Regions from separate parts of the Prescottella sp. GW823-FHT02E09 genome, predicted to be linked through region 1. Evidence: riboswitches for the same ligand, from Rfam matches in the RefSeq annotation. Region 1 holds a riboswitch; the other holds the start of a gene.

Region 1 (4,412 bases):
TCGCCGGGCCGGACCGCGAACTCGATGCCGTCGAGGACACGCCGAGCGCCGAACGACTTGGTGACGTCCGACAGTTCGACGATCGGGGAGTCGGTCATCGCGCCTCCCGACCGAGCGTTCTCGGCTGCATGGGCTGGGTGATCCAGGGCGCCACGATCCGCTCGATCGCGAACGTGCACAGGTACAGCGCCACGCTGATCGTCGCCGTCACCAAGACGGCGGCGAGGACCAGATCGGTGCGGAACGAGTTCTTCTGGATGCTCATGTAGATGCCCAGACCGGAAGTGGCGCCGACGTATTCGGCGAACACCGCGCCCACCACGGCGTAGGTGACGCCGATCCGCAGCGCCGTGAAGAAGCGGGGGAGGGCGGACGGCAGCCGCACGTAGCGGAACTGCTGCCGTCGCGATGCGCCCATGCTGCGCAGCAGTGCGCCCGCATCCCGGTCGGCGGATGCGAACCCCTCGATCAACCCGATCGCCATGGGAAAGAACGTCGCGAGGGCGATCACCAGGATCTTCGGCAGCAGGCCGAACCCGAACCAGATGATCATCAGTGGCGCGATCGCGATGATCGGCAGGGTCTGCGAGATCACGAAGAGGGGAACGAAAGCTCTTCGCAGCCAGGGGGAGAAGTCGACGGCGATCGCCAGCGCCCACGCCACCGCGAGGGACACAGCGAACCCGACGAGGGTCACCTGGACGGTGGCCCACGCGTGGACGGCGATGTCGTCGCGGTGCGCCCATCCCTGCTCGAGCACCCGCACCGGAGACGGCAGCACCTGCGGGCGGATCCCGCTCGCCGCGACGTAGACCTGCCACGCCGCGACGAGCGCGATCACCACGACGATCGCCGGCAGCGACCGGCGCACCGCACCGCGCACCGCGGGTGCTCCGCGCCTACGGCGCTGCGAGGTACTCATCGGTGAAGTACGTCGACCAGTCCGGCTCGGTGGTGAGGGGCTTGCCGTCGGGGCCGGCGAGCAGGCCGTGCTCGAACAGGAAGCCGGAGTAGCCCGACCACTGTTCGAGTGTCTGGGTGCCGACCCGGCCCGACGCGTCCTTCATGTAGTCGGCCGCCAGCATCCGCTGGCTCTCGAACACCAACTCCTCGTCGCTGAAAACCCCGGGATTCGCGGCGATAAGTGCCTTGGCGCCGCGGTCCGGATCGTCCGCGGCCACCTGGTAGCCGCGCTGCAACGCCTGCACGAACTTGCGGGCCTGCTCGGGGTGTGCCGCCAACCATTCCTCGTTGCCGTTCACCACGATCGCGTACGCGTCCGGGAATCCGTAGTCGGTGTAGTGGAAGTAGCGCATCGGAGTGCCTCGGCGGGCCGCCTCGACCCCCTCCCACGCGAAGTAGGACACCGTGAAGTCGGCCTGACCCCCGTACACGGCCTCGTACGCCGACGTCCCCAGCACGACCGTCTCGAAATCTCCTGTGCCGCCGTCGTTCCGGATGACCTGGCGGAGGATCTCGCGTTCGCCGGGATCGCCGAACCCGGCATAGGTCTTCCCGTCGAGGTCCTTCGGGCTCGCGAGATCGGCGCGGTCCGCCTTCACTCCGATGCCCGTGGCCCAGTGCTGCAGCGGTGCCAGCACGGAGACGGTCTGCGCGCCCGCGGCACGCGAGAACGTCGCCGAATCCTGGAAGCTGGAACCGAACTCGGCGTTACCCGCATCGACGAGGGTGTCGGGGGAGGTGTTGTTGTAGGGCAGCACCTGCACGTCGAGACCCGCATCCGCGAAGAACCCCTCCTGCAACGCGACGTACAACCCGGTGTGGTTGGTGTTCGGCGTCCAGTCGAGTGCGAAGCGGATGGTGTCCGCGGAATCGTCACTGCCGCACCCGGTGAGGACGCTCAGCGCGGACGCGACGATCGCCGACGTCGCCAGGACCCGGCGCAGCCGGGACACCGACGTCACGATGCGGGCCAGGGCTGCGGGTTCAGGGCGGTGTCCCAGAACATGAACTCGTAGCGCGTGGCGATCACGAACGCGCGCACCATCGCCTCACGTTGCTCGGCCGTCGTGGCCGCTGCCGCGGCGTCGACCAGTCGGCGCGCGGTCGCGACGGACTCCTGGAACTCGGGGGCGTCGTACGTGGTCACCCACTGCGCGTACGGATGCGACGGGTCCGCGGCCAGTACGTCAGCGGCGCTCGCGGCGAGCTTGCGGCCCACCTCGGCGTAGATCCAGAAGCACGGAAGCACTGCCGCGGCGGCCACGGCGTACGACTCGGTGGCGGCGGTGGCCGTCAGGTACGACACGTACCCCAGGCAGGCCTGCGAGTGCTCGGGAGCGCCGCCCCCCTCCGGCAGGACACCGCCGGCGAGCAGGCTCTCGTGGAGTTCGGTCTCCACCACCGCGGCCGTCGACGCCGACGTCGCCCAGAACGCCGCGGTCTGCGGATCGGGTGACTTGGCGGCCAGCAGCGCGAGTGCCTTCGCGTACTCGGCCAGGTAGAGGGCGTCCTGCTCGACGTACGTGCGGAAGACGTCGAGTGGCAGCGTGCCGTCGCCGAGGCGGCGCAGGAACTCCATGTCGTCGATCGCGCCGCGCAGGACTGCGGTGCGCTCCCACAGGTGATCGGTGAAACGCGTGTCGGCCGGTGCGGCGTCGACGCTGGTGTGGACAGATTTGTCGTGGACAGGCGTGGTCATCGCCGTGACATCCCTTCGTCAGCATTACCTGATGCAGGTTCCCGGGTGTGATCTCAGCCCCGCCCGTGCGGAGCACCCCGTGTCGGTGAACGAGCCGACCCTAGCACCGCCGGATTGGTACGTTGGCAGTCGGCTGTCAGCCTCGGTCGGCGGGCGGTCGAAGGTGAGGAGGGCCGCGTGATGGAAGCCGTGGAGATCGTCGAGACACAGGCACCCGACACTCTCGTGGTGGAGACGCCGCTCGGTCCGGTTCGCGGATATGCCGACGGCTCGGTTTTCTCCTGGAAGGGAATTCCGTATGCGGCAGCGCCGACCGGTCAGCGCCGCTTCCGCAGCCCCGGTCCACCGCAGCCGTGGACCGAGATCCGCGACGGCCGGGTGTTCGGTCCCATGGCACCGCAGGGTCACGACACGTCGGTGCCGCTCGACCCGGACATGCGGATCGACGAGGACTGCCTGACCGTCAACGTGTGGGCCCCGCGGCCGGACGGCACACCGCGCCCGGTGATGGTGTGGATCCACGGTGGCGCGTACTGCCTGGGATCGTCGGCCCAGCCCATCTACGACGGCCGGCTGCTCGCCGAGCGTGGCGACGTGGTGCTGGTGACCTTCAACTACCGGCTGGGCACGCTCGGTTTCCTCGACCTGTCGTCGTTCTCGACGCCCGAGCGGACGTTCGAGTCCAACCTCGGTCTCCGCGACCAGATCGCGGCTCTCGAGTGGGTGCGCGACAACATCCGAGCCTTCGGTGGCGACCCCGGTGAGGTGACGCTTTTCGGCGAATCCTCCGGCGGCGGTTCGATCACGACACTGATGACGGTGCCCCGCGCCGAAGGCCTGTTCCACCGGGCGATCGCGCAGAGCCCGCCGTCGACGTCGGTGTACGGCGCGGAGCGCGCGGCCTCCGTCGCGGGACGGTTCCTGGAGATCCTCGACCTGCCGGCCGACCGGGTCGCCGAGCTGTTCGACATGCCCTACGAGCGTCTGGTGAAGGCGGGCGACCTGCTCGTCGACGAGGTGCCGACGAAGGTGCCGGGCACCCTGGCCATGGCACCCGTCGTCGACCGCGACCTCGTCCCGCACTACCCGGTCGCGGCTTTCCAGAAGGGGTACTCGCACCGGATCCCGCTCATCATCGGTTCCAACAAGGACGAGGCGTCGATCTTCAAGTTCATGCGATCGCCGCTGCTGCCGGTCAGTGCGGAGGCCGTCCAGCAGATGTTCGCCGGGCTCGCGCAGGACAATCCGGGGCTGTCGGCGCTGCGGTTGGCCGAGATCGCTGCCGCCTATCCGGACGGTGCGAAACCCCGAGGAGCCCTGGCGATCTCGCGGGATGCCGCGTTCCGGATGCCGGCGCTGTGGGTCGCCGACGCGCACAGTCGGCACTCGCCGACGTGGGTGTACCGGTTCGACCATGCGGCGCCGATGCTCAAGGCCGCGCGCGTCGGTGCCGGTCACGCCACCGAGTTGCCCTATGTGTTCGGCAATTTCGGGACACTCAACCCGGACCCGACCTTCTGGCTCGGCGGCCGCAAGACGGCGCTCGAGGTGGCGGGCCGGGTGCAGCGACGCTGGTTGGCCTTCGCGCGCCACCGGGTACCCGCGGCCCTCGACGGCTCCAAGCACTGGGCGCCGTACACCGAGGAGACCCGGTCCACCCTGCTGATCGACACCCACGACAGCCTGGTGGTCGATCCCGACCACGCGATGCGCATCGCGTGGGGCGACGAGGTGATGGGGTTCAGCTAGA
Region 2 (4,412 bases), on a different contig from region 1:
AAGGGTGTCGGTGTCGGGATCGCGGCCGGGATCAAGCTGACACCGGCGTACTTCGTTCTCTACTACCTGGTGTTGCGCCGGTGGCGCGCCGCAGCCGTCGCGGTGGGGACCATCGTGGCCACCATCGGCGTGAGTTGGCTGGTGCTGCCGAACGATTCGCGGCAGTACTGGACGCAGACGTTCTTCGAATCCACGCGCATCGCGCAGGACGAGCACCCGTCGAACCAGTCGATCCGAGGCGTGATCGCGCACCTGACCGGGAAGCCCGCGCCGACGGTGCTGTGGGTGGTGCTCGCGGCGCTCGTCGTGGCGGTGAGCATGTGGATCGTGCTGCGCCTGCACCGCGGCGGCGAGCACCTGCTCGCGGTCACGGTCGCAGGGCTGAGCGCCGCGACCGTCTCGCCGTTCTCGTGGAGCCATCACTGGGTGTGGTTCGTGCCGTTGATCGTCTACATCGTGCACCGGGCGCTGACGACCTGGTGGTGGTGGCTCGCGGCGCTGGTGATCGTCGTCGCGGCCGGGGCATGGCCCTACCGGTGGGACGAGTACGTCGTGGTGGTGGGGCTGTTCCTGTACCCGCCGTGGTGGACCGTTGCCGACGTCCTGATGAACATCTACGTCCTCCTCTACATCGGCGTCCTCATCGGCGCCGGCATCGTCGCAGCCCGATGCACACCGGCCGGCGTGCACGAAAACGTACCGGCCGCTGATGCGAACCGGGCGTAGTGTCACCATGTCCGGCATGCGTATTCGACATGTGATCGCCGTGGTCCCCGCCGCACTCCTGCTCCTGACGGGTTGCAGCGACAGCGAGGACACCGCCGCGTCCGCGCCGGAGTCCAGCTCCGTGCAGGGGGCGCCCGCCCAGGACGACGCCGCTGCGCTCGACGCCGCGGCCAAGGAGATGTGCGGCCAGGTGGCCGCCTTCCTCGACAACTCCGAGGCACAGGCCGAGGGGACCGGGGAGTCGTTCGATCGCGCGGCCCAGGGACAGGCGTTCCTCGAGCAGGTGAAGGCGAACTCCGCCATCTGGGTGGCGTCCTACAACGTGCAGGCCGAGGCGGCCGGTGAGCCGGTGCTCGACCCGAGCACCGCTACGTGGGAGGACATGCCCGAGCAGAGTCGCGCACTGATCGAGGACTCGGTCGACGGCGCGGTCGCCGGAACCTGTTGACCGTAGGGCGTCGGGGTCGAGGTCAACCGCGCAGGGCGTCGGACAGCGCCCGCGCGGCGGCCTCCGGGTCGTCGGCCGCGGTGATGGCCCGCACGACGACGATCCGGGTGGCGCCGGCCTCGAGGATCTGCGGGAGCCGCTCCTGGTCGACGCCGCCGATCGCGAACCACGGCCGGCTCGGCTGGGCGTCGGCGGTGCTACGGACCAGTTCGATGCCCGACGCCGTCCGGCCAGGCTTGGTGGGAGTGGCCCACACCGGTCCGGTGCAGAAGTAGTCGACGTCCTCTTCGATCGCAGCGAGGCTGGCCTGCGCGCGGTTGTTCGTGGAGCGTCCGATGACGACGTCGGGGCCGACGATCCGGCGCGCGTAGTGCACCGGCAGATCGTTCTGGCCCAGGTGCAGGACGTCGGCGCCCGCGGCGAGCGCGAGGTCGGCGCGGTCGTTGACGGCGAGCAGCGCGCCGTGCCGACGGGCCGCCGCACCGATCACGGCGAGCGCGGCCAGTTCGTCCTTGACCTCCATCGGCCCGAGTTCGCGTTCACCGGCCGAACCCTTGTCGCGGAGTTGGACGATGTCGACACCGCCGGCGAGCGCGGCCTCGACGAAGTGAGCCAGATCGCCCTTGTCACGGCGGGCGTCGGTGCAGAGATAGAGGCGCGCGTCCGCGAGTCGCTCGCGGGGCGTCAGGCGCTTGACGGACTGGGAGGCATGCACACCTCGAACGGTAGTCTCTAATGCGGACGAATCAACACGGGAGTCCCAGGAGCGCAGGCTGCAAACGGGGCTGAGAGGGGGCCGGCCGGCCCCGACCGTCATACCTGACCCGGATCATGCCGGCGCAGGGAGTGAGGTGGATGTAGTGACCCGATCGGTTTCCGTCGTGGGCGGCGGTGTCATCGGCCTGTCGATCGCGTGGCGCGCGGCGCAGCGTGGCTGGACGGTGAAGCTGTACGACCCGGCGCCGGGAAGCGGTGCGTCGTGGGTCGCCGGTGGCATGCTGGCCCCGCTGTCGGAGGGGTGGCCCGGCGAGGAGAAGGCCCTGGCGCTGGGGGCCGCGTCGCTGCAGCGGTGGCCGGACTTCGGTACCGAACTGGAAGGTATCGCCGGGGTGGCGCTGTTCACCTCCGACGACTCGCTGACCGTCGCGCTGGACGCCGCCGACGCCGCGGACCTGCACACGATCGCCGAATGGGTGGCGACGCAGGGGCACGAGCTCAGGATCTTGAACCGCGCCCGGATCCGGGAACTGGAGCCGTCGCTGGGTCGCGGCATCCGGTTGGCGCTGCAGGCGCCCACCGAACTGGCGGTCGACAACCGGCTGCTGGTGCAGGCGCTGCGGACGGCCGCCGTGGCGGCCGGTGTCGAGCTGATCGAGCAGACCGTGACCGATCTGGATGCGCTCCCCACCGATCAGGTGGTGCTGTCGGCGGGATCGAACTCGGCGCAGCTGTGGCCAGACCTGCCGGTGCGCCCGGTGAAGGGCGAGATCCTGCGTCTGCGGGCCCGACCGGGCGTGACGCCGGCGCCGCTGCGCACCATCCGCGGCAGCGTGCACGGGCGGCCGTCCTATCTGGTGCCGCGGGCCGACGGGATCGTCGTCGGCGCGACGCAGTACGAGTCGGGACACGACACCCAGGTCACCGTCGCGGGCGTGCGCGACCTCATCGCCGACGCCGAGGCATTGATGCCTGCGATCGGCGAGTACGAGCTGTACGAGGCGAAAGCCGGTCTGCGCCCCATGAGTCCGGACAACATGCCGATCATCGGTCGCGTCTCGGACCGGGTGGTGCTCGCGACCGGGCACGGCCGCAACGGCATCCTGATGACTCCGGTCACCGCGGACGCGACGGTCGCGATTCTCGACGACAACCCCTTGGCGGAGGCGGAAAGCGCCGCCGCCGAACGATTTTCACCCGCGAAGGCATGAGTGAGGTTTGGATGAATGAGTTGATCGGTATCACCGTCAACGGTGAGGACCACGAATTCGACGGGCCGCTGACGGTCGCCGAACTGCTGGACCGCCTGGAGTTGCCGCAGCGCGGCATCGCGGTCGCGGTGGACGGCGCGGTGTTCCCGCGCGGCCGCTGGGCCGAATCCGTCGGCCGCGGCTGGGAGATCGAGATCCTCACGGCGGTGCAGGGTGGCTGACATGGGCAAGCTGACGATCGCCGACCGCACGTTCGGCTCTCGCCTGATCATGGGCACCGGTGGCGCCGCGAACCTCGCGGTGCTCGAGGAGGCGCTGGTGGCGTCGGGTACGGAACTGACCACCGTCGCGATGCGCCGCGTCGACGCCGCGGGCGGCACCGGCGTGCTGGACCTGCTGCGCCGCCTCGACATCGCGCCGCTGCCGAACACCGCCGGCTGCCGGGGCGCGGCCGAGGCCGTGCTCACGGCGCAGCTCGCGCGCGAGGCCCTCGAAACCGACTGGGTGAAGCTCGAGGTGATCGCCGACGAGCGCACCCTGCTGCCCGACGCCATCGAATTGGTTTCCGCCGCAGAGCAGTTGGTGGACGACGGCTTCACCGTCCTGCCCTACACCACCGACGACCCGGTACTCGCGAAGCGGCTCGAGGACGTGGGCTGCGCCGCGGTGATGCCGCTGGGCTCGCCGATCGGCACCGGATTGGGCGTCTCGAACCCGCACAACATCGAGATGATCGTCGACGCCGCGAACGTCCCGGTCATCCTCGATGCCGGTATCGGCACCGCGAGCGACGCGGTGCTCGCGATGGAACTGGGCTGCGACGCGGTGCTGCTCGCGACGGCCGTCACCCGAGCCAAGGATCCGGCGCTCATGGCGTCGGCGATGCGTGGCGCGGTCACGGCCGGCTACGAGGCCCGCCATGCCGGACGGATCCCCAAGCGGTTCTGGGCGCAGGCGTCGTCGCCGATGTAGACGGACGTCGTCGGGGGTGTCCGTTCCCTGCCGGGTCTGCGCGGAATGCCGCTTCGGGCGCGAAGGAATGGACACTCCGGCCGGACGCGGATCACGGATTGGTCGAAATCCCAGGCCTGGCGCCGATTCAGGCTACGCTCGGGACCACTTGCTCCGTTGGTTCGAGTGCCTGGAGGGCAGCCATGACGACGTTGAGTACCGATCTCCTCGAACTGCTCCGCTCGGATGTCGTGGCGTGGAACGCCCGACGCGACCAAATGCCCGACGCGCCGGACCTCCACGGAATGGACCTGTCGGGCGCCGACCTCGCCGGAGCCAACCTGACGGGTGCCAACATG

Evidence for each region. A riboswitch is a leader RNA that binds a small molecule or an ion and turns the genes downstream of it on or off. The one in region 1 is predicted to bind thiamine pyrophosphate.
Region 2: another riboswitch for thiamine pyrophosphate. It lies ahead of thiO (glycine oxidase ThiO); the one in region 1 lies ahead of AC1RIF_RS25870 (TenA family protein).

What each region holds. Positions count from the first base shown of each region.
Region 1 is NZ_JBXAJP010000014.1:87,837-92,248, forward strand. Features, by position in the region: gene AC1RIF_RS25855 (ABC transporter ATP-binding protein) at 1-98, opposite strand, end outside; gene AC1RIF_RS25860 (ABC transporter permease) at 95-922, opposite strand; gene AC1RIF_RS25865 (ABC transporter substrate-binding protein) at 900-1,925, opposite strand; gene AC1RIF_RS25870 (TenA family protein) at 1,922-2,662, opposite strand; TPP riboswitch at 2,656-2,752, opposite strand; gene AC1RIF_RS25875 (carboxylesterase/lipase family protein) at 2,843-4,411, shown strand.
Region 2 is NZ_JBXAJP010000003.1:527,244-531,655, reverse strand. Features, by position in the region: gene AC1RIF_RS10240 (glycosyltransferase 87 family protein) at 1-726, shown strand, start outside; gene AC1RIF_RS10235 (hypothetical protein) at 743-1,174, shown strand; gene thiE (thiamine phosphate synthase) at 1,197-1,889, opposite strand; TPP riboswitch at 1,916-2,036, shown strand; gene thiO (glycine oxidase ThiO) at 2,035-3,102, shown strand; gene thiS (sulfur carrier protein ThiS) at 3,099-3,323, shown strand; gene AC1RIF_RS10215 (thiazole synthase) at 3,325-4,074, shown strand; gene AC1RIF_RS10210 (pentapeptide repeat-containing protein) at 4,257-4,412, shown strand, end outside.